DNA from 3 places in the Lysinibacillus sp. FSL M8-0216 genome. Region 1 is predicted to be linked to each of the others. Evidence: riboswitches for the same ligand, from Rfam matches in the RefSeq annotation. Region 1 holds a riboswitch; each other region holds the start of a gene.
What was found. Region 1 has a riboswitch for thiamine pyrophosphate ahead of thiT (energy-coupled thiamine transporter ThiT). Riboswitches for the same ligand answer to the same signal wherever they lie in the genome.
Positions count from the first base shown of each region.

Region 2: it holds a riboswitch for thiamine pyrophosphate, as region 1 does, so the genes downstream of both, thiM (hydroxyethylthiazole kinase) here and thiT (energy-coupled thiamine transporter ThiT) in region 1, are expected to answer to the same signal.
Region 3: it holds a riboswitch for thiamine pyrophosphate, as region 1 does, so the genes downstream of both, thiC (phosphomethylpyrimidine synthase ThiC) here and thiT (energy-coupled thiamine transporter ThiT) in region 1, are expected to answer to the same signal.

Region 1 covers NZ_CP152007.1:4,149,104-4,160,233, reverse strand. Annotated here, with positions in the region: gene MKX57_RS20740 (DEAD/DEAH box helicase) at 1-66, shown strand, start outside; gene MKX57_RS20735 (aminopeptidase) at 68-1,297, shown strand; gene MKX57_RS20730 (SGNH/GDSL hydrolase family protein) at 1,330-2,241, shown strand; gene MKX57_RS20725 (exonuclease SbcCD subunit D) at 2,365-3,522, shown strand; gene MKX57_RS20720 (SMC family ATPase) at 3,519-6,599, shown strand; gene MKX57_RS20715 (hypothetical protein) at 6,640-6,765, opposite strand; gene MKX57_RS20710 (DUF4870 domain-containing protein) at 6,818-7,141, opposite strand; TPP riboswitch at 7,268-7,375, shown strand; gene thiT (energy-coupled thiamine transporter ThiT) at 7,510-8,070, shown strand; gene map (type I methionyl aminopeptidase) at 8,241-8,996, shown strand; gene MKX57_RS20695 (hypothetical protein) at 9,024-9,737, opposite strand; gene MKX57_RS20690 (polyphosphate kinase) at 9,938-10,747, shown strand; gene MKX57_RS20685 (GNAT family protein) at 10,923-11,130, shown strand, end outside.
Region 2 covers NZ_CP152007.1:3,657,074-3,668,203, forward strand. Annotated here, with positions in the region: gene MKX57_RS18085 (Xaa-Pro peptidase family protein) at 1-1,071, shown strand, start outside; gene ald (alanine dehydrogenase) at 1,255-2,370, opposite strand; gene MKX57_RS18095 (universal stress protein) at 2,773-3,222, shown strand; gene MKX57_RS18100 (class I SAM-dependent methyltransferase) at 3,281-4,210, opposite strand; gene tpx (thiol peroxidase) at 4,300-4,803, opposite strand; gene MKX57_RS18110 (RDD family protein) at 4,941-5,567, opposite strand; gene sppA (signal peptide peptidase SppA) at 5,580-6,593, opposite strand; gene MKX57_RS18120 (acyl--CoA ligase) at 6,778-8,361, opposite strand; TPP riboswitch at 8,549-8,647, shown strand; gene thiM (hydroxyethylthiazole kinase) at 8,734-9,501, shown strand; gene thiD (bifunctional hydroxymethylpyrimidine kinase/phosphomethylpyrimidine kinase) at 9,489-10,313, shown strand; gene thiE (thiamine phosphate synthase) at 10,303-10,944, shown strand; gene MKX57_RS18140 (alpha/beta-type small acid-soluble spore protein) at 11,018-11,130, opposite strand, start outside.
Region 3 covers NZ_CP152007.1:231,288-242,417, forward strand. Annotated here, with positions in the region: gene MKX57_RS01100 (hypothetical protein) at 1-1,017, opposite strand, end outside; gene MKX57_RS01105 (response regulator) at 1,500-2,654, shown strand; gene MKX57_RS01110 (S-layer protein) at 2,861-4,507, opposite strand; gene MKX57_RS01115 (methyl-accepting chemotaxis protein) at 4,762-6,864, shown strand; gene MKX57_RS01120 (AEC family transporter) at 7,193-8,122, shown strand; TPP riboswitch at 8,189-8,303, shown strand; gene thiC (phosphomethylpyrimidine synthase ThiC) at 8,449-10,227, shown strand; gene MKX57_RS01130 (catalase) at 10,438-11,130, opposite strand, start outside.

The DNA of each region.
Region 1 (11,130 bases):
ATATGGCATGATGGTAAGCTAATGGAAGGTAATTCTAAAACGATTGGACAAAAGCGAGGGAAATAATATGGCATTTGAAGAAAAATTACAGGCATACGCAGAACTTGCAGTAAAAGTTGGAGTAAACATTCAACCAGGTCAATATTTGTTAGTCAACACATCAGTTGATGCTTTAGATTTTGCTCGTTTGGTCGTTAAAGAGGCGTATAAGGCTGGCGCTGGACGTGTCCATGTTAATTTTTCAGATGATGAAATGGATCGTGCCTATTTTGAACATGCCTCTGATGAAGAATTTAACCGTTTCCCTGAATGGGTCGTACGGATGCGTGATGAACTCATTGAACGTAAAGGGGCATTACTATGGATTGAAGCCGCAGATCCTGATAAATTAACAGGAATTTCGGCTGATCGATTAGCTACTCATCAAAAGGTATCAGGAGCGGCATTGAAAAACTATCGAAATGCGGTTATGAAGGATTTAATTGCGTGGTCAATTATTGCAGTTCCTTCGTCAAAGTGGGCGGCAAAGGTATTCCCTCAATTGACAGCAGATGAGCAAGTGCCTGCTTTATGGGACGCTATCTTTAAAACAGTTCATATCGGAGAAGGAAATGCAGTTAACAATTGGCATCAGCATGTAACGAATTTAGAATCTCGTGCAGAACTATTAAATAATAAAAAGTATGCGAAGCTACACTATACTGCACCAGGAACAGATTTAACAATTGCTTTAGCTCCACAGCATAAATGGCTAACTGGTGGCAGTAAAACGCCTGAAGGCAATGTTTTTATTGCTAATATGCCAACAGAAGAAGTGTATACACTTCCAATGAAGCAAGGTGTAGAAGGTTATGTTAGTAATTCAAAGCCTTTAGTATATCAAGGCAATATCATTGATGGCTTTAAATTAACATTTAAAGAAGGAAAAATTATCAAGGCGGAAGCTGAAGTAGGTCAAGATTTATTACAAGAGCTTATTCAAGTAGATGAAGGTTCTAGTTATTTAGGTGAAGTAGCACTTGTTCCGCATGAATCACCCATTTCAGCATCAGAGATTTTATACTTTAATACATTATTCGATGAAAATGCTTCAAACCATTTAGCAATTGGAGAAGCATACCCGACTTGCTTAGAGGGCGGTAGAGACTTAGAAAACGGTCAACTAGAAGCATTAGGTGCAAATATTTCTGTCACACATGAAGACTTTATGATTGGTAATGGTGAAATGGACATTGATGGTATTTTACCAGATGGAACAGTAGAGCCGATATTCCGTAAAGGTAGCTGGGCTTTCTAACTTTAGTTCCAATCGAGAATGGGGGAGAGCAGATGAAGCATTTAGGTAGTTTAATCGGGATGATTATTTTATTAATGACATGCTGGGGCCCATCTGCTTTTGCTCAAACCGAAAGCTATGTAGCAATTGGGGATTCCCTAGCTGCTGGTCAAACCCCTTTTCAACAAATTGATGTTGGATATAGTGATTTAATTGCTATGAGATTACAGGCAATGGATCAATTAAAATTCTATACAAAGGAACTAGCTTTTCCAGGTTTTACAACAGCTAATGTATTAGAAAGAATTAAAACTGAGGAAGCAAGAGATTTATTAGCCAATGCCACTTTAGTTACTGTTTCGGCAGGTGCCAATGATTTATTAAGCCTTGTCCGGCTAAATCCAACGGCTGGAACATTAACTTTTTCTCAACTTCAAGCAGATTACGCCTTAAATATAGTGAGAAAAAATATGGAAGCTATCTTAAATGAATTGGGAGAGCTTGCGCCAAAGGCTCAGGTATATGTTATAGGTTATTATTTTGCCTATCCAGGTGTTCATCTCACTCAAAAAGAAGGAACAAATGCACAGCTTGTGAAATTAAATACGATTTTACAGCAACAGGCAGAGCTAGCCGGAGCTGTTTATGTAAATGTGTATGACAGCTTTGGATTAAATGCTACTAACTACTTACCAAACTATGCAGATGTTCATCCAAATATGGAAGGTTATCGCGAAATGGCCAATGCATTTTTAAAGGCATATAGTGGTAGTGATGCCTTAAATATTGCTTCATCACAATTACCGCAACCGAATCCTCTGTCATTTGAGGAAATTTTAAAAGAGCGAGCTTCCACACAGCCTAAACAACAAAAGGTGACATCCTCCCAGTCTGTTCAAAACGTACGTTCCATTCAGGGATTTCACGGCTATACAGCTTTTATGGGGAAGTTGGAAAAGAGATAAATAATGTTGAGTAAAGGCATCTTAGAGGATGCTTTTTTTTGTGTGTACTAAATTCCCCAAACAAAGGAAAAAACAATCCATTACAAGCCATGATAAAATAGTAAAAGGACAGGAGGTACAGGAATGAAAATATTTCATACAGCAGATTGGCATTTAGGAAAGCTCGTTCAAGGCGTCTATATGACAGAGGATCAACAATATATCTTACAACAATTTATACAAGCTATCGATGAAGAAAAGCCAGATGTAATTATTATAGCAGGTGATCTATACGATCGTTCCATGCCGCCTATTGAGGCAGTGAATTTACTAAATGATATATTAGCAAAAATAGTTTTAGAGAAGAAGATTCCTGTTTTAGCTGTTGCAGGGAATCATGACAGTGCAGGCAGATTAAACTTTGGTAGTCGTTTGATGCGTGATAGTGGTTTATATATTAAGGGGCAGTTTACGAAAGATCATGCACCCATTATTATCAATGATTCACATGGAGAGGTGCATTTTCATCTTGTACCATTTGCAGAGCCTACCACTATTCGCAGTATTTTTGAAGAGGAGGCCATTCGTTCTCACCATGATGCGATGCAGAAAATTATTGAACATATAACAGCAGGTATGGATACAAATAAACGCAATATATTTGTTGGACATGCCTTTGTGACCAAATACGGTGAGGAAGAAGCTAATACTAGTGACTCAGAGCGTCCGCTTTCTATTGGGGGTTCAGATTGCGTGAATGCTGCTTTATTTAAACCATTTCATTATACAGCACTCGGACATTTACATAAGGCACATTTTGTCTTAAATGAAACAATTCGCTATGCTGGTTCACCATTAAAATACTCATTGTCTGAGCATCTACATGAAAAAGGCTTTTTAATCGTCGATCTAGATGAGCAAGGAAATAGTACTGTAACTAAAAGAAAGTTCATGCCAAGACGAGATTTACGTGTTGTGGAAGGACAGTTGGAGGATTTATTAATGCTTCCACCAAGTGATGATTATGTATTTGTTCGATTGACGGATGCTACGTCCGTGTCTTCGCCAATGGAACGTATTCGTACCGTTTTTCCACATGCCATGCATGTTGAACGTAAGATTTTACGACAAGAGAAACCAAGCGAGCTTCAAGTAGTAGAAGCAGAAAAGCTTGAAGATATCGATCTATTCCGCTCTTTCTTTACAGATATAATTGGGATACAACCAGATGAAGAAACCGAGCGTCTGTTTACGGAAATGCTACAGGAATTATTAGATAAGGAGCGAGAAATAGTAAAATGAAGCCATTAAAGTTAACGATTACGGCATTCGGTCCTTATAAAAATACGGAAATAATTGATTTTGAACAGTTAGGGGAACATCGTTTGTTCGCTATCTCTGGCAAAACCGGTGCAGGGAAAACGACGATTTTTGATGCGATTTGTTATGCACTTTATGGGTCAGGCAGTGGTGAGGATCGTCAGGATACGGCTTTACTGCGAAGTGGCTTTGCTGATGATGATGTATATACAGCAGTAGAACTTATTTTTGAAATGCATGGAAGGGTCTATCAGATTTTACGTCAGCCTGGACATATAAAGGAAAAAAATAAAACAGCTACTGGTAAAAAGGTGGAGTTAGCGGAAGTAAAAGAGGGAAAGCTCGATTATAACATTGTTGAAAAGCAGCAAACACTTGAAGTCGATAAAAAGATTCAGGATATTATTGGTCTGACAAAGGATCAATTTAGCCAAATTGTGATGCTACCTCAAGGTGAATTCCGCAAATTAATAACGTCGGATTCTACAAACAAAGAGGTCATATTACGAAAAATCTTCAAAACAGATCGCTTTGGTGTTATGACAAAACTGCTTGATGCGAAACGAAAAGAGGCAGAAAGTGATCTTGAACGTGCCAAGCAATTAAAAGAACATCTACTTGGTCAAATTGTTGGTGCACTTCCACATCGTTCCTCTCCTTTGTTCACACAAATTGCTGATAATACGGAAAATATGTTTCAGCTAAAGCAAGCACTGGAAGAGGAGCTTACCTATTATAGAAAATGTTTTGAAGATGAACAGCGCCAGTATGAGGAAGCCTATAATCATCATCAAAAAGAACAGGAGTTTTACCGTTTAGCTAAAACGCTTAATGAACAATTTGAGGAGCAGTTCAAACGTCAAAAAAGACTAGAACTGCTATTAAATGAGCAAGACAACTTCCTTGCAAAGGAACGGGAGATAGCCTTAGCAGAACAAGCGGAGCGTTTACTACTACTGGAGCAACAATGTTTGGATTTACGAGCCGAACAAAATTTAAAAGAACAAGCCTATCAGCAAGCTAACAGTAGTCAACTACAAACCAAGGAGCTGTTACAAAGAGCTCAAGAAAAATATGAAGCGGAAGAGGCAAAAGAGTCAGAACGTCAACAGCTTTTGCAGCAGGAAATGCAGCTCCAAGCATTGCTTCCTAAGTTCGAGGCTTATGACAGCAATGTACAGCAACTGCAAGTTGCTAAGCAATATGTAGAAACGGCTAAACAAGGGGCAGCGGATAACCTAGTGCTAATCGATAAAGAAAGCGCGCAATTAGAGGAGCTTTCACAATCAATTGAGCACTATGAAAAACAATTGGAACCGTATGAAGGTTACTTAGAACAACTACCAAAACTGCGGGAGCAAGTAGCTTTGCTCATGAAGGTGGAGAAATATACAAAAACGGTAGAGATAGCGAAACAAGATGTTATCGCTACTCAAACTCATTATCAGGACAGTAGACTGGAGCTTCAACAATTAGAGCAACGCTGGCTGACAAGCCAAGCAAGCATTTTAGCTCAGCAGCTTAAAGAAGGGCAACCTTGTCCGGTTTGTGGGAGTACGACTCATCAACAAACACATAATGAGCAATTGGAAATTGTTGAGCTTGCTCAGGTGGAAACGTTAAGGAGAAAAGCTTCTTCAGACGAGCGTTTGTATTTGGAAAAAGAGGCATTTTTAACATCCGCACAACAGCTTCAGCAAGAGGCACTGACACAAATAGAAGCATACGCGATGAAGCAACAGGATCAAGCACAAATAATAGCTTCCTTAGAAAAAATGGAACAAGAGATTACTAGCTTAAAGATTATCAATCAACAGTTAGCTCAAACAAGGATTAACCAGAAGGAACAGCGTTTAGCAATAGAGCATTTGCAACATAAACAAGTCAAACTTGAGGAATATTTAACTGAGCAGATGAAGGGCTGGACAAGACTGCAGGCAATTGTAGAAGAACAGCATAAGCAAATGCCAACAACTATGCCAACCTTAAAGCAATTAAAACAAACACTTACCGATGTTAGTAAACAGAAAATGGATTTACAAAAATTATGGCAGGAAAGCCAGCATGATTTACATGCCGCGAAGGAAGCTGCCAGTAATGCTAAACTAGCTGTGGAAATCGCCAAACAGAATTTTGAAGAATTAAAGCTCAAAATGAATGACAAGCGTGAGCAGTTTTCAATAAGCATGCAGGAAGCAGGCTTTGTGAACTATGAAGACTATGCAACTGCGAAAAGAAGTGCCACTCAATTAGAGGAACTTCGAAAGGCATGCAATGACTACAGGTTACATGTTCATACGTTACAAATTCAAATTTCAGAAGGAGAAAAACATCTACAAGGGAAAGAGGAGCAAGATTTAGCCCTGATGGAGGCAACTGTGGAAAATCTCAGAATCGCCTATGAGGATGCCTTTAAACAACTTCAACAAATAGATGGATTTGCGAAATCATGTCTAAGCTTCATCAACAAAGTAGAAGAAACAGAGAGAGAGCTTCGTCTACTTGAGAGTGAGGCAGGTCGAGTGAAGGAGCTGTATGGCTTATTAAATGGGCAAAATTCGAAAAAACTGTCCTTTGAACGATATATTCAAATTAATTATTTAGATCAAATTACAGAGGCAGCCAATATTCGTCTTTATCATTTATCTAACGGTCAATTTGAACTTAGACGTTCAGACAGGCTTGAAAAGCATGCCAAGCAAAGTGGACTTGGGCTTGATGTATATGATGCTTACACAGATCAATTACGAGATGTTAAAACGTTATCTGGTGGTGAAAAGTTCAATGCATCATTAAGCCTTGCTCTAGGAATGGCAGATGTTATTCAAAGCTTCCAAGGCAATATTCATATTGAAACCATGTTTATTGATGAGGGCTTTGGCTCGCTCGATGAAGAATCATTAAATAAAGCAATAGACACATTAATCGATTTACAAGATTCTGGACGAATGATTGGTGTCATCTCTCATGTGCCTGAATTAAAATCAGCGATGCCAGCCGTTTTACATGTCGAAAAAACATTGAATGGACATAGTCAAACACATTTTGAAATAAAATAAAGGAAGGTGTATTTCCGGTTTAAGGAAATACGCCCTCCTTTTATTTTTTTCGAGAACTGACTGTAGAAGTTGTCCCTTTTTTTGCTGCCATCACTTTTTTTACGATTGGTATAACAATAGGCGCTAATTTAACAGCGGTTTTCACTACTTTTGATACTTTCATCAAAAACACAGCTCCTTTTTAATTACTTCTACCTGTTTATTTTAAAAATGAAACATTAGCGGATAACTCGAACGGCTTGAATAATATTCCATATAACAATTCCGAGCGAGACAATTCCGTAAATGGCGAACGAAATGAACCAAATGATCATGACTGTACTATTACTTGAAGTGGGGTCTAAACTAAATGTAGAAAAGACAAAGACAATGAAAAATAAGATCCCAAATACGAAAGGAATTAGATGGGACACTAATGCGCGAATAGAATGTCTTTTGATGTCAGCATCTTTCGTAACGAAGTAAACAATTAATGGTACGATGAAAGGAGCAAAGAAAATACTGAGATAACTAAAGGCAGATAATATTTTTTGGTTCTCCATAGTTGTACCTCCTTTTTTAATATTTACGCATGGAAAACAGTAAAGTTTCAAAAATTAAGTATGGAAGAGGTTGTAATCATTCCGTGCTTTGCGTACAATGAAAGTGTTCAAATTAAATTCAGATGTAACGACCACAAGGGGAGCTGATGATGTCAGCTGAGACTGGGCACGTAATGCCTTGACTCTTTGAACCTGTAAGCTAACACTTGCGTAGGGATGTGGATAGAAACCGACACTTGTACGATGTGAGGCTCTGTCCTGACATCGTTTTTTCATTCTTAAGAATAAAAAGGTGTCAGAGCGAATCAAATCAGCGCATTTCTATTCCTGCTCTTGTATCCTACATCGGAACAAAGGAGAGAATATGTATGGACAAAAAAAGACTATTAATGCTAGTGGAGATTGCAATATTTGCAGCGATTGGCCTCGTGCTCGATCAGGTCTCCTTTAAAGTATGGGCACAAGGTGGCTCTGTTAGTCTTGTTATGGTACCAATTATGTTAATTGCATTTCGCTGGGGTCTAGTAGCTGGCCTAACAACAGGCTTGCTTGTAGGTGTTATGCAAACCATGTTTGGAGCTTATATTGTACACTGGCTTCAAGGTTTATTAGATTACGGTGTTGCTTTCACAGTTGTAGGGTTAGCGGCCATTGTACGCAGACCTTTACTGGAAGCAGCAAATCAACTAAACAAAACAAAAATGGCGCTTTATATTATTGTAGGTACTGTATTTGCAGGCTTCTTGAGATATGCAGCGCACACTACTGCTGGCGCAGTATTTTTTGCAGAGTATGCCGGCGATCAAAATGCGTGGATCTACTCGATTATTTATAATGGTACCTATATGCTGCCCGCAACAGTATTAACAGCTATTGTGGGAGCGTTATTATTCACAGCGGCTCCACAACTAATGCAACGTAAAGCATAATGCCAACCCCTTCATATTGGTGAAGGGGTTTTTTATGTAGTCGTAAGAGAATAGAGCTCTTAGCACTTTGCCAAGAAGGCAGGCATACAATATTTAAAGCGTTTAGCGTTATACGCGTAAAAAGTTATGTTATATTAAAGAGTAGATATTAGATGAAAGGGACGTTATACATGATTGTAAAAACGCAAGAAGAAATTGAAGCTTTTAAAAAAATTGGACGCATTTGTGCAGAGATTCGTGAAGCGATGAAGGCTGCTACAAAACCAGGTGTCACAACACTTGAACTAGATGAAATTGCTGGTCGAATGTTTGCTGAGGCAGGTGCCATTTCAGGACCAAAAGGAGAATATGACTTCCCAGGATATACTTGTATAAGTGTCAACGAGGAAGTAGCGCATGGTATCCCAGGTAAACGTGTTATTCAGGAGGGAGATATCGTCAATATCGATGTTTCAGGCTCTTTAGATGGCTACTTTGCCGACACGGGTATTTCATTTGTAGTTGGTGAAGGCTATGAAGACAAAGAAAAACTATGTCGTGTTGCCAAAGATGCTTTTGATCGTGCTATGACAAAGGTAAAGGCTGGCTCTAAATTAAATCAAATCGGTAAAGCTGTAGAGCGCGAAGCGAATGCTAATGGCTTAACAGTTATTATGAATTTAACAGGCCATGGTTTAGGTCGTTCTTTACATGATGAACCAAATCACATTTTAAATTATTACGATGCATGGGACTCTACGATTATGAAAGAAGGCATGGTTCTTGCAGTTGAGCCATTTATCTCAGCAAAAGCAGAGCATATTGTAGAAGCTGGTGATGGTTGGACATTCATTACACCTGATAAGTCTCTTGTTGCTCAAATTGAACATTCAGTAATTGTTACAAAAGATAAACCAATTATCCTTACTTCATTAGACGAAGAATAGGATTACAAAAAAATCCTGCACACCAAATTATTTTTGGTAGGCAGGATTTTTTTTAATGAATAAAATACCAACTAAGAGTACACCACATAAAAATAATGCAGCTGTTGTTACGAGTAGCTCATCAAAACCATTATGTAAAGCGATTCCTATATAAGCCCATATAAAAACACTTGGATACATGATATCAAAGTGATGAAAGCGGATATGTAGCGCAATGGCTCCACCTAATGTCAGTAAAATAACTGCCCAAAGAGGAGTGCTTAGACCAAAACCGTTCCAACCATAAGCTGTTAACGTAAAGCTAATATTTGTGATAAAAATAAATGTCATCCATGCAAAATAAATGGCGAAAGGAATACGACCCGACAGTGATTTGTCATGAAGTGGATACGTATTGTACAGCATAAATAAATACAAGACTAAGAGTAAGGTAATGCCGAGAGAAACAATAAATAATTCATGATGCCATACATATATCGTTAATGCTTGTAAAATATTTATGCAACTAAAGAGCGCAGACTGTTTCATAGATGTCTTTTTGATGTTCATCACTAACCAATAACCGATTAATAAATAAATGACAATCCAAATTATATGACTTCCATCAACAGGTGCAAATACCACCGAAAAACGATTAGAAATTTCTAAAAAAGATTGACCGTTAAGTTTCATGAAAAAGGATGAAAAGGTTAGGATGAGTGAGACAATATAAGAAATTGTCATCAATAAAAACCGAGGCATGCTTTCCTCTCCCTTCGTGTTAGATTGTATAGGGAAAAGACAAATAAGTATAGTACCGTCACTCAATTTATTATAACGGAAATTTCCATCAATGTATCGTGTTGTTTTGCTAATACTATCTACAATTTACCATCTCAATAGGCATCCATTTATTTCTTTAGTACAATAAGAATATATCCAGATTAAAGGAGTGAAGCTTTATGACGCAAAACATAAAAAATTTAGACCTATCTATTGAACTAGATAAAAAGATGTATAAAAAGAAATTACAAGTACTCCAATATGAAATGTTAAATGCCCAACAATTTTTATTAAAGAATAAAATAGGTTTAATTTTAGTGTTTGAAGGTATGGATGCAGCTGGTAAAGGAGGAGCGATAAAACGTTTAATTGAACGTGTTGATCCACGTGGCTATGTCGTCCATCCAATTTCAGCTCCACAGCCACATGAATTACGCTATAACTATTTACAGCGGTTCTGGAGAAAGCTACCTCAGCACGGGCAAATCGCTGTCTTCGATCGTTCATGGTATGGTCGTGTATTAGTAGAACGAATTGAAGGATTCGCGACGAAGGACGAATGGTCTCGTGCCTATGAGGAAATTAATAATTTTGAAAAGATTTTAACTGCGGGAGACTACATAATTATTAAGTTCTGGCTTCATGTTTCAGATGAAGAGCAATTAAAACGTTTTAAGGAACGAGAACAAAATCCATACAAGTCTTGGAAGCTGACAGACGAAGATTGGCGTAATCGAGAAAAGTCACCGCAATATGTGGAGGCTGCCAATGAAATGTTTGAAAAGACCGATAGGAAAAATGCTCCGTGGGTTTTAGTAGCTGGAAACGATAAAAAATATGCGCGTGTGCAGGTGCTACAAGAAACGCTTGCACATATTGAACGAGAGGCATTGAAACGTGGACTTCATTTAACTAATGTATTAGACAAGGCGCATTTAGAGGATGCTGAGTCATCTAGCCTGGACGTGTTAAATGAGAAAAAGAAGTAAAAGATAAAATATGAATGATGGTGCTATGACATGAAGACATGAGCTGTTTTAGTTGTAGCAGCATCTTTTTTTACATACAATAAGGTAAAACTAGGGGTACCCCCCCGTAATTTCCGATGCTTGAGAAGGTAGTATAAATTTTTATCGATATTGATTGGAAGGCTAGTGTGGAGAAATGGTGCTTAAAATTTGGAATTTATTAAGAAAAAAGGGTGGGAATGTGGTAACAATAAAGGGGGAAAAATGCTACATCCGCACATTCCAAGAAAATGATGCACGAAGTTTAACAGGTCTCGTAAGCCGCAATAAATACTTTTGGTCAACATATGAGCCTTTACAAAGACCTGAATACTATACAATCGACGCGCAATATAAAAAAATTC
Region 2 (11,130 bases), 490 kb from region 1:
ATCCAAAGTTATTTGCAGCAAAATCACATTGATGCGGCATTTATCACTACACCTGACAATGTTTTTTACGTTTCAGGCTTTAAAAGTAATCCTCATGAGAGATTACTAGGTGTCATAATTTTTAAAGATGCTGAACCTTTTCTAATTTGTCCGCAAATGGAAATTCCAGATGCAAAAGCGGCTGGCTGGTCTTATGAGGTTATTGGCCACCAAGACACTGACAATTCGATGGAGGTCCTTGCACAAGCCATTACATCACGTGACATTCAACCAACTACGTTTGCCATTGAAAAGGCACAGCTCATTGTGGAACGCTTAGAGGCCCTACAGCAATCCTTCCCACAAGCAAATTTTGTACGTCTAGACGAAAAAATTAATGCAATGCGCGTAATTAAGGATGAAAGTGAATTAGACAAATTACGCAAAGCTGCAGAGTTAGCTGATTATGCTATTGAAATCGGTTGCAGGGAAATTGCTGAAGGTAAAACAGAAATGGAAATTTTGACAGCCATTGAAAATGCTATTCAAGATAAAGGTTGTAAAATGTCCTTTGAAACAATGGTACTGAGTGGACCAAAAACAGCCTCTCCTCATGGTCATCCAGGTGCACGAAAAATAGAAAAAGGGGATATGGTACTATTTGACCTTGGTGTCATTTACGATGGCTATTGCTCTGATATTACACGTACAGTTGCCTTTGGAGAGCCAAGTGAAGCACAAAAAGAAATTTATCATGCTGTGTTAGCAGCTAACCAAAATGCCGTTTCAGCTGTGAAACCTGGTGTCCGTGCTATGGACTTAGATAAAATCGCACGCGATACGATTACCGAAGCAGGATTTGGAGAATATTTCACACATCGTCTTGGACATGGTCTTGGCATTTCTGTACATGAATTCCCATCTGTTACAGGAACAAATGACATGACAATGGAAGAGGGCATGGTCTTTACGATTGAGCCTGGAATTTATAAATCAGATGTAACAGGTGTACGTATTGAGGATGATGTTGTTGTAACAAAAGATGGTGTGGAAGTATTAACAAAATTCCCGAAAGATTTAATCATTCTATAAGATAAAAAGGAAGCGTCCAAATACCTTCCTTCAGACTGTAGACAAACTCAAAAACTTTGAGAGTTTGCCTATAGTCTTTTTATTCCATTGAACTATGATCTTTACTAGAGAAATGTTTGGAAGAAAAATCACAAAATCCTTCGAGAGTGATTTTCTCGAAGGATTTTTTATTTTTACATCTAATTATTGAATAAGCTCATCCACATTTACATATGGAAGTCCTTGTGAATCTGCAACAGCTTTATATACTAGTTGTCCATCTAAAGTATTAACACCTTTTTTCAGTGCAACATTGTCTAGGCAAGCTTGTTTATAGCCTTTATTCGCAATTTGAAGTGCGTAAGGAATTGTATTATTTGTTAAAGCAATTGTTGATGTACGTGGTACTGCTCCAGGCATATTCGCAACTGCATAATGTACAACGCCGTGTTTTACGTATGTTGGATCATCATGTGTTGTGACACGATCTGAAGAAGCAAAAATACCGCCTTGGTCAATAGCTATATCCACTACTACAGAGCCTGCTTGCATTGATTGAATCATTTCTTCTGATACAAGCTTTGGTGCTTTTGCGCCTGGAATTAATACGGCACCAATTACTAAATCTGAAGTTTTTACAGATTCTGCAATGTTATAAGGATTAGAAATCAATGTTTGAACATCACGACCAAACATATCTTCTAATTGGCGTAAACGCTCAGGGCTTAAATCGATAACTGTTACGTCTGCTCCCATACCAACAGCGATTTTCGCAGCGTTAGTTCCCGCGATACCACCACCGATAACTGTTACTTTACCGCGTTGTACACCTGATACACCGCCAAGTAAAATACCTTTACCAGCATGATTTCTCTCTAAGAACTGTGCTCCGATTTGTGTAGCCATTTTACCTGCTACTTCACTCATCGGTGTTAATAATGGTAGTGAACCATTTGCTAATTGAACTGTTTCGTAGGCAATCCCTACAACTTTTTTATTTAAAAGTGCCTGAGTCAATTCAACTTCTGGCGCTAAGTGTAAGTAAGTGAATAAGATTTGACCTTCATAGAAGTAATCATACTCAGAAGCTACAGGCTCTTTTACCTTCATAATCATCTCTTGTGACCAAGCTTCTTTAGCCGTTTGCACAATATGGGCACCAGCTGCAATATAATCAGCATCCGTAAAGCTTGATCCTAAGCCTGCTCCAGTTTCAATGTACACCTCATGGCCTGCATGTGTTAAAGTAACAACTCCTGCTGGTGTCATTGCTACACGATTTTCATTGTTTTTAATTTCCTTTGGAATACCAATTTTCATAGTTTCCTATCCCCTTCCATTACGTAAAAAATCAGCATCATTTATGTAATTAAAAATTGATGCACCCCTTGCAATTCCATATTACCAAACAAATAAAAAAAAAGCTTTAATTAAAATAAATACAAATAAAATTTCTAACATTTTCAAAATACAAAATATTTAAACGGTGATTTTACAATTTAAATTATTATATTTATAAAATAAAAAGGAAAATTATAGTGATATATACTCCTCCATTTCGAAAGCCAAAATTACGTTTACACGTTGCTAATAGTGGGAATTAAGTAATTATATTTTCTTCATGAAATGCCTTCACTTTTTCATAATTTTTCTTCCGGAAAGTATTTCCTTTAGGAAATCATTTGGTATAATCAACATATACAAATCAGGGAGGTTTTTTAAATGGCTAATCATTATAAAAGCATTGTGGTTGCAGTAGACGGTTCTAAGGAAGCTGAATACGCTTTTCGTAAATCAATTGACGTGGCGAAGCGTAATGAGGGTTCTGTATTAAATTTAGTGAATGTTATTGATACACGTTCATTCGCTGCAATTGAAGCATACGACCGTTCCATTGCAGAACGTGCTCAAGCATTCTCTGAAGAACTATTAAATGGTTACAAAAAGCAAGCTGAAGATGAAGGTATCGCAAATGTTAACCTAATCATCGAATATGGTTCTCCAAAAAATATTATTACTAAAGAGCTTTCTAAAATTGTAGACGCAGATCTAATCATTTGTGGTGCAACAGGTCTAAATGCAGTAGAACGTTTCCTAATTGGTTCAGTATCTGAAGCAATTGTACGTTCAGCTAATTGTGACGTTCTTGTCATCCGCACACCTGAAAACTAATCAGCAATACATAAAAAGGTATCCTACTGTAGGATACCTTTTTGAATTCTATGAGCAATTACTTGCCCTCTTTCCACATTTTCACTTTTTCAAAGAATAAAGCAAGTGCCTGCTTATTTTGCATATTTGGTACTTTTGCTAAAAGCACTTCTTTAGGTGATTTACATTCCTTCGATTGCTTTTGCAAGATGACAATGCTCTTTTCTAATGATTTATTGGCAAACATGGAATCAGGTAGTTGAATAATCGCTTGAATCCAAGCATGCTTTTGAATGTATTTATGAAGTTGCTTAGACTGCTCTGAATCAAAAAGATGTGATGGCGCAAGGAAAAATAAGTAGCCACCTTCCTTTGTATAATTCATAGACTGCTCAATAAATAAATGGTGGGCATAGCTCATTCCCTCAGGCGCGCACAATTCATACTCAAGGGCAATTTCTTCATTTGGATAATAACCAACAGGTAAATCACATACTACTGCATCAACAGGATTTGCCAATAAATCTTGTAAGGCATCCTGACGATATAAAGAAATCGGTTGCTCTGTTAAATCAGCTGTAGCTGCAGCCAAACGTATAAGTAGCTCATCTACCTCTACACCAGTAGCCTCCACTTTACCATCTAATAAATTCATAACTGTTAGTAATAAATTTCCTGTTCCTACTGCTGGATCCATAATCGAAATTTTGTCATGCTCAAGACGTTCAGCAAAGATTTGTTCAACAAAATAGCCCACTAATAACCCTAACGTATCAGGCGTCATTTGATGGTTTGGTTGTGAACTTTTACGCATTCCTTTTAGAATGGTAATTTGAATAGACTTGCGAATATCCTCTTTTGTTGCATCCTTTTGTGAGAAATCCACTTCTCCATCAAGCCATGCCTCTAGCCCATCTAGTAACCCCTCTAACAAAGTTGTATTGTGTTCTTTTTCGATTTTTTCAGCATGCTCATTTAGCATACCAAATAATTTCTCGATGTTTTCCATAGATAACTTCCTTTCAAGCAGAAAAGAGCCGTGACAAACACTCGTCACAGCCCCTTTGTCTAGTATTATCTTAGCCTAAAAGCAGGCCATTATGCTAGTGCTTTAACAGCTTCAATAGCCGCTTCATAGTTTGGATGGTCTGTTGCCTCAGGTACATACTCAACATATGTTACTTTATTGTTTGCATCCACAACAAATACTGCACGTGTCAGAAGACGTAATTCTTGAATGTACACGCCATAAGCCTCACCAAATGAAAGGTCGCGGTGATCAGAAACCGTTTGAACGGCATCAATACCTGCTGCCCCACACCAACGTTTTTGAGCGAATGGAAGATCTACAGATACTGTATAAATCACTACATTATCGCCTAAGTTAGCTGCTTCTTCATTGAAACGACGTGTTTGCGCATCACATACACCAGTATCTAATGATGGTACTACACTAAATAAACGAATTTTCCCCTCGGAATCTTTTAATGTTACAGGTGAAAGGTCATTCGCTAATACTGTAAAATCTGGTGCAGAATCGCCCACCTTTACTTCATTACCTACTAGTGTCACTGGACCATTTTTAAATGTTACTTGTGCCATATAAACGCCTCCTAATCTTCATATGTACATAATATTACTAAATGAAGGGAATTAATTGCAACTAAGATAGCTTACTTTATTCTAAGTGTTAGCTAGTAATAGAAAAGACTGTCTCTTCATTTGAGACAGTCTCTTGTTTATTGTTCATTTTTTTCTTCTAGTTTTTCTAGCTCAGGTTTTCCCTCTTGTTCAATAGACACTATAAGCTCTTCCTTTTTCTCTATAGCAAGTGGCGCCAAGTTCTTTTCAATATAGACTTTCTCATGCACCACTGTTGTATCGGCAAAATAGTCATGCAACCCTTGATTGTCTGGCAAAATAACTACCAAAATATAGAGAGGCATCACAATATTATTAATAATACGCCCAATCCATTCACGGAATAACACATCTGACCAAGTAAGGTTATCATGCTTTAATGAAATTACACGTAACCCAAATACCATCTTCCCTAGCGTTTGACCAAAGAATTTCGTCATAAGGACAAAATAACTGTAATAAAGAATCGCCGATATAATGGAGATTGGAGCATACCAAACTGATTCTGATAAGGACCAGTCCATTAAATAAAAGATAGGGTTAATGAGTATGCCAACTACAGCAGATACAATAAATCCATCCAATAAAAATGCCCACAATCTGATCCAAAAGCCTGCCGTTTTTAATGTGTAGTTTTTTTGACTTGTTGAATCTTCCGTGCCATTGTTAAAAAAGCCATTTTCCATTGAGGGTGAACCTTGCATAACAACTTCATTGTTTGTCATTGAACTCCCTCCTTAATATTCACCGTATAAATACATCATTTTCGGTGCATTGTAATCCGTCATAATTTTCATTAGCATTTTTTCCTCTGCAGAAGGACCGAACATAGAGCCAATTTTCATTCCAACATAAGATTGCCATCCGCCCATATCATAGGCATATTCAAATAATGCAGCATCTTCTAGTCCAAAATCTGCGCGTAAGGCTGCAATGGCAGCTTCTTCGTCGCCAATTTCATCAACTAAACCGGCTTCAAGTGCTTTTGTACCGCCAAGGATACGTCCATCCGCCACTTTCTTCACATCAGCTTCTGACATATTACGTCCTTGTTCAACGATATCTACAAATTCTTCGTATGTTTCATTAATCATATCCTGCATCATCGCTCGTTCCTCTGGTGTCACATCACGCATTGGACTTAGCATATCCTTATGCTCGCCAGATTTAAACGTTTCGAATTTGACACCTACTTTTTCAGCCAATGCTTGATAATTAATAGATTGCATGATTACACCAATCGAGCCTGTAATTGTATCCCGATGGGCAAATATTTTATCTGCTGGAGCTGAAATATAATAGCCACCAGATGCTGCCATCGAATCCATCGATACATAAATTGGAATTTGTCGTTCTTCTTTAATTTTTAATAGCTTTTTATAAATTTCAGCAGATTCTTTTACCCCTCCACCCGGAGAGTTAACACTTAAAACAATTCCTTGAATCGTATCATCGTACAAAATATTATCCAATTGATCTAAGAAAAATTGATGATCATATGCAACAGGTTGCCATAGTGAACTTGATCCAATATCTTGGATTGTTCCATCTACCTTTAAATAGGCAATCCTTTTATCATAATTATCTCCTTCAATTACATTTTCATATACATCTAGGTTATTTCCTGCCATTAAACTGTCAAAATTACCTAGGAAATCTGCTTTAAATAGTGCAAAAATGGTATTAATCCCTAATGAAAACAGTAAAAGAACACCAGCCACTATTAATGCAACCCACCTTTTAACATTCATGTCTTTCCGCCTCCTTAACTCGTAATACGTATGACTTGCTCATTTGTTTCATTTTTTTGCAATAATATGCAAAAAGTTTTATTCTATTTATTTCCTCATAATACCTTACCTAAAAATAAAAAAAAAATCAAAGTTCATTTCTTTGCATGAACTTTGATTTTCGACATTATTTCCTAGGAAATGATTATTGTACAAGATGTTTTAATTCTTGTTGTCTTAATTCAACACGTCTAATTTTACCAGATGCAGTTTTGGGTAACTCAGTAACAAATTCAATAGCACGTGGGTATTTATAAGGTGCCGTTAATGATTTGACATGATTTTGAAGGCATTGAATAAGCTCTTGATTACAATTAACACCATTATGAAGGATAATGAATGCTTTAACGATGTTCCCGCGAACTTTATCGGGACTTGCAATGACAGCAACCTCTTTCACAGTCGGATGCTTCATCAGCGCATCCTCTACTTCAAAAGGTCCAATTGTGTAACCTGAGGAAATAATAACATCATCTCCGCGGCCTTCAAACCAAAAATAGCCGTCCGCATCTTTATAAGCTCGATCCCCTGTTATATACCAATCACCACGGAATTGTAAATTAGTACGTTCAGGATCATTTAAATATTTTTTAAAAAGTGCAGGTGTTTCTCGATGAACAGCAATATCACCTACTTCTCCTATAGCAACTGGCTCGCCAAAATCGTCTATAATGTCAACCGTATTGCCTGGCGTAGGTTTACCCATCGAACCAACTCTTGCGTCCATACCAACCATAGTCCCTACAAGAAGTGTATTCTCAGTCTGACCATAACCATCTCGCACTTGTAGATGGAAAGTGTCTGAGAATTTTTTAATGACATCACTGTTCAATGGCTCACCTGCTGAAACAGCTTGTCGAATTGAACTGATGTCATACTCCTGTAAATTTTCAAGTGCTGCCATAAAACGATATTCTGTCGGTGTGCAACATAAGACATTCATCTTAAATTTTTCAAGCAATGCTAAATATGTTGCTGCATCAAACTTTCCTTTATAAACAAATGCAGTGGCACCGCTGCCTAAAATCGCGAGAAACGGACTCCAAATCCATTTTTGCCATCCTGGTGCTGAAGTTGCCCATACAATATCATTTTCTTGTACTCCTAGCCAGTGTGGGGCTGTTGTCCGTAAATGTGCATAGCCCCAGCTATGAGTATGCACAGCAGCTTTCGGGTTACCTGTTGTGCCACTTGTGTAAGCTAAAAAGGCATGGTCTGTACTTTTTGTTGGTGTAGAACTTATGTAAGTTGTTGGTTGCTTTCGCATTTTGTCTACTAACGGCTGCCATGGTTCATGTGCATTACCGATAACAAATTGCTGTATATTTTGTAAATTCCCTACTTGATCAAATTGCTCAATATAAGGCTCAAAGGCTACAACAGCTTTAGCATCAGCATGATGAATACGATACTCAATATCTTTTGTTCTTAGCATTTCAGAGCTTGGAATGATTATTAAACCCGCTTTTAATGCAGCAATATAGACAATGTATGCTTCTACTGAGCGTGGTACCATCACTAAAATGACATCACCTTTAGTTAATCCACTTTTTGTAAAGACATGTGCCGCCTGATTCGCTCTTTCAAGTAAATGTGCGTAGGTGATAAATTGTACATCAGAATGCTCATGATAAATAATCAATGCATTTTTAGTTGAATCCTTTGCATATTTTTCAAATTCATCTGTTATGTTATACCATTCTGGTGCTACTAATTCTTGTCTATTCATGGCAAATGCCCCCTTTTGTTAAGACACATTATACTCCTTTTCTAGTATTTTCAATGGTTTACACTTGATTTAAGTAAAGTCATGACAACTATCATGCTTAGCTATATGGCATCAGTCACGTTTTGTCGATAGGAAAACTTGCTATTGAATACATATGAAAAGTATGGTACATTTTGGTCAACTATAAGCAAGATTGCAGGGGGACTCATAAAGAGTTGAGAAGGTAAAACCTGACCCTTTGAACCTGTTAGTTAATACTGACGTAGGGAGCAATGAACATCGTTTTTTCAGATGAAAGGCTCTTTTTCGTGCATTTTTACGTAAAAAGGGCCTTTTTTGCATGCTTACGTCCACCAATAAAGGAGGACTAAAATGATTTTTCAAACAATTCGTCAACAACAACCGCTTATTCACTGTATAACTAATTATGTCGTGGCTAATTTCCAAGCCAATGGTCTATTGGCATTAGGTGCCTCTCCTGTCATGGCTGATGATAGCCATGAGGTGGAGGAAATGGTCGCCATTGCAGACGCTCTTTTAATCAATATTGGTACACTAAATGACCGAACAAAAGAATCAATGCTGTTAGCAGGAAAAAAAGCAAATACCCTTGCCATTCCTGTTATATTAGATCCGGTTGGCGCAGGTGCCACAGTTTATCGCAAGGAAACCGTACACCTATTACTTTCAGCTATACAATTTGCAGTCATACGCTGTAACAAGGGTGAGCTTGCGGCATTAGCCAATGTAGAATGGCAACAAAAAGGTGTTGATAGTGGTGAGGGATTTATTGCCATAGAGACTGAGGCTACACTATTGGCTCAACGCTACAACTGTATAGTCATTGTTACAGGCAAACATGATTTTATGACAGACGGTGTGCAGAGCCAATGGATTACAGGTGGAAATTCACAAATGACTGAAGTAACGGGTACAGGCTGTTTACTTAGCGCTATATGTGGAGCAGCCTTCTCTTCAGGAGATGATCCGTATAGCCAATTAGCGGAAACACTGACATACTATAAAAAAGCAGCTGAGTTAGCATCCGCATTTACAGAGGATATCGGGGATATTCAAATTGCTTTGCTTAATGCCTTACATCGTCTTTCAAAGGAGGGTGAGGCATCATGCATATTGTAACGACAATTGCAGGCTCGGATAGTGGCGGTGGCGCTGGCATTCAGGCTGATTTAAAAACATTTCAGGAATTAGGGGTTTTTGGCACCTCCGTTATTACAGCATTAACTGCTCAAAACACAATTGGTGTAACAGGGGTTTTCCCAATTGACGTTGACTTTGTTGAAAAACAATTTCATGCATTACTTGAAGATTTTTCGATTGCTGCGATTAAAACAGGGATGCTTTATTCCTCGGAAATTATTCAAGGTATTGCACACATTATTGACGATTTAAAAATCCCACTAATTGTTGATCCCGTTATGATTGCAAAAGGTGGAGAAAGCTTACTGCAGCAAGAGGCTATCGAGGCCATGCGCATGTCTTTACTTCCTCTTGCTACAATTGTGACACCAAATATACCAGAAGCAGAGGCACTTACGGGAAGAAAAATAAATCATTTCTCGGATATGGAGGAAATTGCTCAATGCTTTTTCCAACTAGGTGTTCAATGTGTCATCATTAAAGGTGGGCATCTACCCAATTCGTTATATGCAATTGATTATGTATTTATAAAAAATGACAAATCATTTTCCATGCAGTCTCCTCGTATTTCGACGGAAAACACACATGGTACAGGTTGTACATTTTCAGCAGCTATCACGGCTTTCCTTGGTCAAGGTTTGTCCATTGAAAAAGCTATTATCGAAGCTAAAAAATTTATACAATTAGCCATTATGCACGATTTAGACATTGGTAATGGTCATGGGCCCACAAATCATTTTGCTTATCAGTTGCATAAAGGTGCCTGCGAGGTGAAATTACTTGAAACGTGAAGATTTACAGCTTTATTTTATTATGGGTACAAGCAATGTTTCCCAACAGGAACCTTTAGCTGTACTCGAACAAGCGCTGCGGGCTGGCATTACTATGTTTCAATTACGTGAAAAGGGTCCTAATGCATTAACAGGATTAGCTTATGAGCAATTTGCCCGCCAATGCCAAAAACGATGTCAACATTACCGTGTGCCGTTTATCATTAACGATGATGTGGATCTAGCAGTTCGACTTGGTGCAGATGGTGTTCATATTGGCCAAGATGATGAACAGATTGCCATTGCACGTAAAAAAATGGCAAACCGGCTCCTTGGCGTTTCTGTACATTCACAGGAAGAGCTACAAACGGCTATTGACCATCATGCGGACTATGTAGGAATTGGACCTATTTTTGCCACAACATCTAAAAGTGATGCACAACCACCATGTGGCACAATTTTTTTACAGCAAGCTTCCAAATTGCAGCCTAACTTTCCCATTGTAGCCATAGGTGGAATAAATTGGACAAACGCTAATGTTGTTTTGCAAGCTGGTGCTGACGGAGTTGCTGTTATTTCTGCTATCTGTGACAGTAAGGATATTGAACAAACAGTATCCATGTTTAAGTCTTTATCTCGCATAAAAAAATGATTGATAAACAAACTAAAACCAGTGCCTTTTACGGTCACTGGTTTTGAGTTTATAAATGCTTAGTTAGCATTTATTAGTTGTTGTTGTTTGGCATACCTTTTAATTGAGATTCTGCCATTTGTACAAGACGTTTAGTGATTTCACCACCAACGGAACCGTTAGCACGAGCTGAAGCGTCAGCCCCTA
Region 3 (11,130 bases), 890 kb from region 1:
AATAATAATTGTTATTTTATCCTTTGTTGTTAAAATAAAGCGTTCTGTATCAATCTCGGAATCAGAAACATTTATTTTGGCTTTATAAATATTCTTGCTTTTCGTCATAGCCGTTGTTTTACCTGGTATAGCTACCATATCTGATAGTACAGGTGTTTTAGGGACGTTCCCTTTTGAAGGGAGTGTATATTTCCCTTGGACAAAATCAACCAAAGTCCAAACATTTGGCACGAGTTGCTGCTGTACAGGTGTTAGAGCTTCAAAAGCCGTCTTTACTTCTTGTACATCCTGCGGAGTAGAGGTTTTTGGTGATAGAGCTGCAATGGCACTTTCTACAGCCTTAGCAGCAGCCTTATCCTTCAATACAAGTTGTTCAGCGTCAAGTAGAAGTTGTTCAACCCCAGTAGGTAAAGAAACATATGAAAACCTACGTAAGGCATATAGCTCTGCTCGAGCATCAGCTACATCTTTATGGAAAGTTGGACGAGATGAATTAATTAGTTGAATTTTATTTACTACTTTATCAACTGATGTATTAGGCGCAATATATGATGTTAATATTTTTTGCGCGGCTGCACTTACAAAAGTTTTTTGTGCTGCATTTAAGGTATTATACCAATCTCTTGTTTCCATGACATTTTGATAATAATTAACAGCTGTAGATTCTACTGAATATAACTTTTCCTCAATTTGTGCTGCCAGTTTACGGTAAGAAATCCTTGTCTGTTGATGTGCTGACAATGTGGAATAGTTTGTTACATACTGTTTTTCCAGCTCTGTTAGTGCATTGTAGGCCTTAAGTGCTGCCTCCAAATTTACTTGGAAGGTAGAGGTTGTGTAGTTAATATTGTTAATCAATTGTATAACATTTGACACGTTAGAATTGTAGTAAGAAGTGCTGTATATGTATGCCACGCTTGGTTGTCCAGTCACATTAGCAGCAGATGCTGGTGCACTATAAAGGAGCGATGGGACTGCCACTAAAGACAGCAGAGCTAATTTTTTTTTATTTTTCATACTATGAGATGCCTCCTAATTATATTATTCGAAACGGAAATCTATCCAATATATGGGGTTGTATCAATTTTATCATAGCCTGGGATTTTTTTATGCATTTTTTGGCCGAATAGGTAGATTGGTTATGTGTTTTTAGTGAGAGTATATAACTTCAGTACCTATTTAAACGGCATCAAAAAAGAATTGTTTTGTTGTGGGACAAGTACTACCGGATAATAATGGGCTGTAATGACCGAAAATCATCTGACAGAGAGAATATAAAAATGAGCGGTTAGGCCAGTTTATTTTAATTTTTTTATGGTAAATAATAGAAGTTATGAATAGTTAAAATATGGTTTTTTTGGAGGCGTGCTCTTTTTTATCCTATATCAGTAGATGTCTACAAATTGGATTATTTATCCTTCAAAAGTAATGCTATCTCTCAATTTTTTAGAAAAATAAACGATAATAAGTAAAGGAGTAGTTTTTAAGGAGGAGTAATAATGAGAATCGTGCTAGTAGATGATGAATATTTATCAATAACGAGATTAAAAACCTTGCTTGAAGAAAGTAAGGTTCCAGGGATAGAAGTAGTTGGAGAATACACCGATTCTCTAAAAGCGATGGATGAGATACAGAGTATACAACCAAGTGTTGTATTTTTAGATATAGTCATGCCGGATATGGATGGTTTAGCACTGGGGGAGAAAATTCAAGAATTATTGCCAGATGTAGAGATTGTTTTTACAACAGGGTTCGATCAATATGCTTTAGATGCCTTTAATTTACATGCTGTTGATTATTTATTGAAACCCATACAAATTTCACGTTTAGAAAAGACATTGGATCGTCTTGAACAGATCAATAATAAACACAAAAAAAGTTCAATGAACTCTACAATTATTAATCTATTTGGCGGGCTCCATGTCGTATCGCCAGACGGCCAAACACAAATTTTAAAATGGCGAACATCCAAAGCGAAAGAGTTATTTGCTTACTTACTTAATCACCGTGATGAAATTATATATCGTGATACCATTTTAGAGTTATTTTGGCCAGAGTCTGATAGAGATAAAGCATCGAAACAACTTTATACGGCCATTTATACAATACGTCAAACATTAAAAAACTATGGGCTGGAAGGTGTGCAAATTTCAAGTCCATTGCTCAATTCAGGCTATAAACTTTTGTTGGAACAAACTGTTGTAGATGTAGAACAATGGCTGTCTAGCTTGAAAGCTTTACCTTCACTAGAAAAGTCAACCGTGGATCAGCATGAACAAGTATTCCAAATGTATACTGGTGATTATTTAGGCGATTGTGATTATCTATGGGCAGAAAGTGAGAAAGAGCGTTTAAGGCGACTATGGTTACATCATGCCCATCAGCTTAGTGAATTTTATATAACAAATGAAAACTATTCAGCTGCTATTAAGGTACAGGAAACAGTTCAAGCTCTTTTTGCAGGTGAAGAGGAAAACTATTTCATCCTGATGAAACTTTACGATTTACTGAATAATGTAGCGGCTGTTGAGGAGCAATACTTACTGTTAAAAAAAGCGCTTCAGGAGCATTTGGCGGTGGAACCAAGTGAGGAAATTGAGAATTGGTATAAAAGATGGAAGCAGACCAATGCGCTAACGCACATGAATGTTTAACTATATAGAATAATGATTATAAAAAGGACTCTTGCAGTTTGCAGAGTCCCTAGATTGAAAAAAAAGCCATTGAGAAGTTAACGCAAGCTCGATGATATAGTTGTTCCTAGTTTTCGTCCTAACAGGTTTATGAAACTCATTGATCAAACGTTATATTCATTGATTTGTTTTGTCAGCATCATTGTTTTATTTCAAGCTGAAAGAATTTAATCTTTCCCTTTTTTATACTGGCCTTTATAGGTTGAAATAGCGGAGTTTAAATAATTAATGACATATGAGACTTCGTAGTCAGAGAAATAATTATTAGATAAAAACGTTTCAGCGTATGATACGGCCGAGTCGAAAATGTACCATTCCATATACGTTGTCCAATTGGTATTAGATGATAAACCTGATCCATCCTCTGAAACAGTCACATACATCCCTTTTGCCTGATTAACAAGCGTTTGTAAGCTGTATTTATTACCATAATAATAATTATTATTATACTTATAAGCACTCTTATAAGTCCAAATAGCATTGTTTAAGTTATTGATAGCACTCGTAATATCAGTTTGAGTAGCGTAATAATTATTAACAACTGCTTGAGCAGCTGAAACTGCGGAATCTATAGCGTTCCTCTCAGCTTGCGTTGTCCATGGATTATTATGGTAAACATCTGAGCCCCACGAAACCGTTACATACTGAATTGAATTGATTAAAGATTGAAGAGTAGCTTTATCGCTATTGCCGTAGCCATAGCCATATTTTAAGCCGTACTTTTGAGCAGTTTGATAGACGGATAAAGCATTTCTGTATTGTGTAATAGCATTCTTTACTTGTTCTTGTGAGGCGCTATTGTTGTTTGCTACAGCTTTGGCGCTGGCCACAGCAGAATCAAAAATATTACGATCAACCTGCATTGTCCATTTGTCAGTTGTTAAAATATCGTATCCATTTATAGAAACCTGTACGTAAGGGGGGGATGCTAGTAGCGTAGTTAGCTCTTTTTTATCAATAACAGGTAGGGTAACGGATACGCTTTTATTGTCTACTTGTACTTTACCCACCTGGTGTCCAGAATTTAATGCTACTTTTGTTCCGCCTTTGACAATGATTTGTTCAATTTTGCCCTCGCCGAAAAGGTTGAAGTTTTCCTCTACATTGATCGTTAGCTTTTCCACATTTGCCTTCAACTCAAAAGTAGGAACTTTACCTCCTATATCAATTTTAGAAAGCGCTTGGTCAGAAGATATATTCACCTTCGTACGTGCTACATTGATAGTAGATGATTTCATATCTCTTAGCGTAACATACAGCCAGTCATTCTTCTTTATAATTAGTGGTTTTAGTGTAATCGTATCGCTCACAGAAACGTCATCAAGTGTAATAGCTTTTTTTACTCTGTTTGTAATGATTAGCTGACCATCAATCGTAATGTCTTGTATGTTTACATAATCTGCGTTCACAGTAACATCACCAGAAACATGAGCGTCACCCCCATCAAAATATACTGATTTTTTACTCGTACCAGCTTTATTTAATGTTAATGATGTCACATCAATAATTTGCTTGTTTTTTACGACAATGGTGGCCGATGCATTCGTTAATGCTGTTTTGTTTGAATGATCAAAAAGGGGCTTTAAATCATTGTGGATTCTAAATGTACCGTTTGTTGTAATGACCGTATCATTTGTAATGTTTTTAATCGTTACGGCATTGCCGACCACTTTTTTTGTTGCTGCAACTTGAAACTGTGCTTCATATAAGCTTGATTGATTTAGGGAAGAAGAGGCTTGTGCAGTAGCCACTGGTAATACTAGTGTCGCTGTCATAGCCGTGGCTATTAATGTTGATAGCGCTTTATTTGTCATGCAAGTCACTCCAATCATTTTATCTAATAGATAATATAGCATATTTTACTATAATTTAGTATTTTAAGTGTATGTTTTACTAATTGTTGCAACTTGAATGAGTCATAAGTACTTTGAAATATATAAGAAAAATCTATTAATATGCCTGTATTTTTATCTATAATTATGTAAATTTCTACTTTATTCGCTAAATATTTTATTGAGATACGACCTTCCATCCATTATGATTATTTATAAAAGTGGGGGTGTTTGTGATGAAGAAATCAAGAGGAATTGCATTGAAACTATCTTCCCTAATAATAGGATTGTTTCTAGTATTATTTTTATCCTATACAGTGACAACGGGGATGATTATAAAAAAGCAAAGTGTTAAAGATGCAGAGTATGGAACATTGCAAACGGCTGAATCATCAGCGGCTATTATGAGCGAGCGCTTTAAAAAAGCCAATACAACATTACAAACAACGAAACGGATCGTTGAAAGTATGGAGAAGAATAAGACGCTATCTACCAAAGGTGTTTTAGACATCATGGAAAATAATTTAGCCAATAATGATGATTTATTAGGGGTAGGAGCTATCTTTGAACAGAATTCTCTTATTGTAAACCCAAATGATGAGGCTACATTGGTAGATTCCAAAAAACGTTTTGGACCATACTTAAGTAAAAATGGTAATGAAATAACGACCACTCTTATTGAAGGTGTAGATGATAAAAATGTATCCCAATGGTACTGGGTGCCAAAAGAAGAGGGACGGACCGTTTTAACGGAGCCCTATGACTATAGTGTAAACGGTCAAACCGTACTAATGACCACAATTTCTGTACCATTAGTCAATGCTTCAGGGAAGTTTTTTGGTGTATTGACGGCGGATGTATCGATTGATTATTTAAATGAGCTGACAAAGTCTGTTGCTCCGGAAGGCGGCTATGCGGCAATTATTACAAATAACGGTGTACTAACAGCTAACAGCTTCGGTAAAGAGCTGGATGGGCAAAATATGCAAGACGACCCTGCTTGGACAAGCATAAGTAAGACAATGGAAAACGGCGAGCTAACAAGTATGTACATAGAGTCTAATGAACTAAAGGATCAAGCTTATAATGTGTTTGCTCCAATGATTTTAGAGGACATTGACGAAACTTGGACCGTTCAAATCGTATTAGCTGAATCAAAAATTTTAGAAACATATAACCATGTATTTATATATACGATTATAGCATCCATTATAATGGTAGCCTTGATGACTGCTGCAAGTGTACTATTTATTTACAAACAGTTAAAGCCGCTCAAGTTTTTACGTGCTTCAATTGAAACAGCAGCAGCAGGTGATTTAACACAAAAGGTAGAGGATAAATATATTAAACTAGATGAAATTGGGGCAGTCGCATTGGCCTATAATAATATGTTGGATAAAACTAATAGTGCTATTAAAGCGGTGTTAAACTCCACGACTCTATTGAACCAATCTTCTAACCAGGTACATGAGGCGTTTAATGAAATCGTGTCCTCTAGTCAAGAGGTATCAGTAGCCATTAATGAAATTGCACAGGGTGCATCGAAGCAATCAGAGGATACTGAAGAAACGAACTATCGTATGATGGATTTATCGGATCAAATAGACGCTATTACTGCGCTTTCGAATGAAATGGACGATTTATCCAACAAGACAAATGTGACAACAGAAAAAGGCATGCAAGAGGTTCTAAGTTTACATGAACATAATATAGAGACGAATGAGATGAACAGCCGTATTCAGCAGCAAATGGAATCGCTAGCTTCTAATATTGCCAATATTAATCAAATTATTGCCTCCATTCAAAGCATTACGGAGCAAACTAATCTATTAGCTTTAAATGCAAGTATTGAGGCTGCACGAGCTGGTGAGCATGGAAAAGGTTTTGCTGTCGTGGCGGAAGAAGTAAGAAAGTTGGCAGAGCAATCAAAAACTGAAACAGAAATTATTAAAAGCACGGTAGAAAGTATTTTAGAAAATTCTCAGCAAACAGTTGCAGTCATTGCATCAAATGCAGACTTAATGCAATCTCAAAATGAGTCCGTACAAAGCACGCAATTGGCCTTTAAAGATAATAGTGATTTGTCACGTGCAATTGCAACTTCTATTAGTGAACTAATGACACAGTTGTCTACTATGTTAGAGCATAAAAATCAAGCGATTATGTCCATTCAAAGTATATCGGCTATATCAGAGGAAACAGCGGCCTCTGCTGAGCAAGTAAGTGCCTCTGCAATGGACCAACAAGCAGAATTGCAAAAAGTGGCAGAGTCTATGCAAAATATGAATGATATCTCTAATGAACTGCAAGAGGTAGTTAATCTATTTAAGCTTGCGTAAAGAAAAAGGCTACCTAAAATCTAAAGGTAGCTCAGACTGTTGATAAAAGGAATCGAGAAGTTCATGCTCGATTCCTTTTTCATTTTTACTTCATGAAAAATAATTCTTTGCTGCCTAATCATACATGGCCCTAAATGAATGAGTTTTGGTAATTCTTACATTGTGTACATTGTTCTCGTTCATTGATTTGATTTTTTGAATCTTTTCAACCATAGGAACAAGGCGCGCCCCGTCCGTAGTGGAAATCAACGGTTTTAATTATGAAAGTAAGTGTCATTGACCAAGTGCATGATCGACACTACTATTAAAAGGGAGGGGGGACATCAATATGGTGTATCTTGGAATGATTTTCTTTCAAATTGTCGCACCTATTTTAGTATTACTTGTACTAGGTGCTATTCTACAAAAGAAATTTCGCTTTAATTTAAAAGCATTATCACAGCTTATTACATATTGTTTTATGCCAGCCGCTGTATTTATTAATTTATATGAGACGAATATAAAGCTGTCTGTTCTAGGAGAAGTCGGATTGTTTGTTGTACTTTTTATCGGTAGTCAAATGCTGCTTAGTCACTTTTTAGCGAAAGGGCTTGGCCTCGCCAAAACTGAGGCGGCTGTTTTTAAAAATAGTGTAGTACTCATTAACTCTGGGAACTATGGGATTCCGGTAGCTCAAATGATTTTTGCCACTCAACCTATTGGTGTAGCCATCCAGGTTATACTCGTTATCTTTCAAAACATGACAACGTATACGTATGGTTTATATAATTTAATTTCCTCTACTAAATCGGGCATGACGATTTTTAAGGACTTTATAAAAATGCCTATTATTCACGCTTTAATAATCGGTGTGGCCATGAATTATTTTGATATTGGCATTCCGCAGTTTATTAAAATACCAATAGACCATGTAGCAGATGGTTTTATTGCCGTTGCATTAATCACGCTAGGCGCCCAATTGTCTCAGATGGAGATCAAAACGATGTTTAATAAAACAGTATTCGTCAGCTGCTTCACGCGATTATTTATCGGACCAGCCGTGGCTTTAGTCATTATCTATGCGCTGGGTTTAGATGGGGTTGTGGCACAATCATTATTTATAGCAAGTGCTTTTCCCACATCCCGCAACAGTTCAAGTCTAGCATTAGAGTATGATGTAGAGTCGGCAACAGCTGCACAAACCGTTTTATTCTCAACCATTGTGAGTTGTATAACGGTCACGATTGTGATTTATATTGCGGATGTATTGTTTACCTAATAGAAAATATTTAAATGATAACTTCCATCTCTTAGCAATATCTGCTACACTAGCATCAAACTGAATAGTATTAACTAGGGGGGTCTGATGAGTCAGGCTGAGAGGGAAACGCATAGAGGTTTCTTGACCCTTTGGACCTGATCTGGCTCATACCAGCGTGGGAAAGTTAAGAAGCTATTGCCTATTACGTGCAATCAATAGACCCTTTACATTCATGGCCGGATCCAATTATTATTTTGGATTCGGCCTTTATTTATTTTATTTGATTGTTGGGTGAGCTAGATTCGGTCCTTGCCTAAAATATATTTAAGGGAGAGAAGTAGCTCATGTCAGCAATTAGTGAAAAGAACATTACGATTATGTCTAACTTTGAAGGAAGTAAAAAGGTTTATGTGGAAGGATCTCGTCCAGATATATTAGTACCAATGCGTGAAATTGCATTAAGTCCGACGACTGGTAGCTTTGGAGATGAAGAAAATGCCCCGATTCGAGTGTATGATACGAGTGGACCATATACAGATCCTTCCTTTCGTGTGGATATTACAAAAGGCTTACCTGCTTTAAGAAGTCCTTGGATACAAGAGCGAGGGGATGTTGAGGAATACGGAGGACGTACGATTAAACCTGAGGATAATGGTTTTCGTCGTGCTGATGATCCACGTATCCATGAAAATGTCTTTCCGGAATTGGTGAGAAAGCCTTTACGTGCAAAGAAGGGTAGAAATGTCACACAGCTTCATTATGCTAGAAAGGGAATTATTACACCTGAGATGGAATTTGTAGCGATACGCGAAAATATGGACCCAGATTTCGTACGTTCAGAGATTGCAGCAGGCCGAGCTATTATGCCTTCCAATATTAATCATCCAGAGGCAGAGCCAATGATTATCGGTCGTAATTTCCATGTGAAAATTAATGCGAACATTGGAAATTCAGCCGTATCATCCTCGATTGCAGAGGAGGTCGAAAAAATGACATGGGCTACACGCTGGGGCGCTGATAATATTATGGATCTATCAACTGGCAAGCATATTCATACAACGAGAGAATGGATTATTCGAAATGCTGCAGTACCCGTTGGGACAGTACCAATTTATCAGGCATTAGAAAAAGTGAATGGTGTGGCTGAGGATTTAACGTGGGAGGTGTACCGTGATACGCTTATTGAACAAGCGGAGCAAGGGGTAGATTATTTCACTATTCATGCAGGTGTCCTTTTACGTTATGTCCCTCTTACCGCAAACCGTGTAACGGGTATTGTGTCTCGGGGTGGGTCCATTATGGCGCAGTGGTGCTTATACCATCATCAAGAGAACTTCCTCTATACTCATTTTGAGGAAATATGCGAAATTATGAAAGCTTATGATGTAGCCTTCTCATTAGGAGATGGCTTACGCCCAGGGTCAATTGCGGATGCTAACGATGAAGCACAATTCGCGGAGCTGGAAACATTAGGCGAATTAACGCAAATCGCATGGAAGCATGATGTTCAAGTAATGGTGGAAGGGCCAGGTCATGTTCCAATGCATTTGATTAAAGAAAATATGGACAAGCAATTAGAGGTTTGTAAGGAAGCTCCCTTCTATACATTAGGTCCATTGACAACAGATATTGCGCCAGGTTATGACCATATTACATCTGCTATTGGAGCGGCGATGATTGGTTGGTTTGGAACTGCTATGCTCTGCTACGTGACACCGAAGGAACATTTAGGTTTACCTAATAGGGAGGATGTTCGAGTAGGGGTTATTACTTATAAAATTGCTGCACATGCTGCAGATTTAGCAAAGGGTCACCCAGGTGCACAGCAACGGGATGATGCACTGTCAAAAGCGCGTTTTGAGTTCCGCTGGCGCGATCAATTTAACCTTTCTCTTGATCCAGAGCGTGCAGTAGAATATCATGATGAAACATTGCCAGCAGAAGGAGCCAAAACGGCTCATTTTTGTTCAATGTGCGGGCCTAAATTTTGTAGCATGAGAATTTCCCAGGATATTCGTAATTATGCTAAAGAAAAGGATTTAAATACAACAGAAGCCATCCATGAAGGTATGAGGGAAAAGTCAGCGGAGTTTAAAAAGGCAGGTAGTCAAATCTATCAATAATAATAGTGCGAGGCTTGTGTTTATTTACTAGACACAAGCCTTTTTTTTATGTTGGTTTCACAACTTAATAGGGGAGATGAATAAAAGTAATATATGCATTTGCAAATAGAAGTGAACGCTTGAACCTAGACGAATACAAAAAAGCTCCACGTGAATTATACATTCACATGGAGTAAAAGTTGGATTTGGATATCAATAATAAGTGGAATATTAAACGTTTGTTGGTTGTTTTACGTATGGATTTGTAAGATCCATACCTTCTAATGAAAGACCCATTGCTTTTGCAACACCTTCACCATATGCTGGATCAGCTAAATAGCAGTGAAGAATGTGACGGCGTTTGATGAATTCCTCAACAGAAGCCATATCATTAGCCGTATTTTCAAATAGACGTTGTTGTTCTTTCGCAGTCATTAGGCGGAAAAGTTTACCTGGTTGCTCGAAGTAATTACTATCGTCTTCACGGAAATCATGAATTCCTGCATGACCATCGATGTGTAACTCAGGCTCTTTATGGTCTAAATTATGTTCCCATTCACCATAGCTATTTGGTTCATAGCCTAGTGTTGATCCAAGGTTGCCGTCAAAACGCATAGAGCCATCTCGGTGGAAAGTACGGAATGGACATTTTGGTGCGTTAACAGGAAGCATATAGTGGTTTACACCTAAACGGTAGCGTTGTGCATCCGCATAGGCAAAGATACGACCTTGTAACATTTTATCTGGTGAGAAGCTAATACCAGGGACGATGTTAGATGGTGCAAAGGCAGCTTGTTCCACTTCTGCAAAGTAGTTGTCCGGGTTTTTATTTAACTCAAACTCACCTACAGGAATTAATGGGAAATCTTTTTTATACCATACTTTTGTTAAATCGAATGGGTTGTATGGTAGCTCACGAGCTTG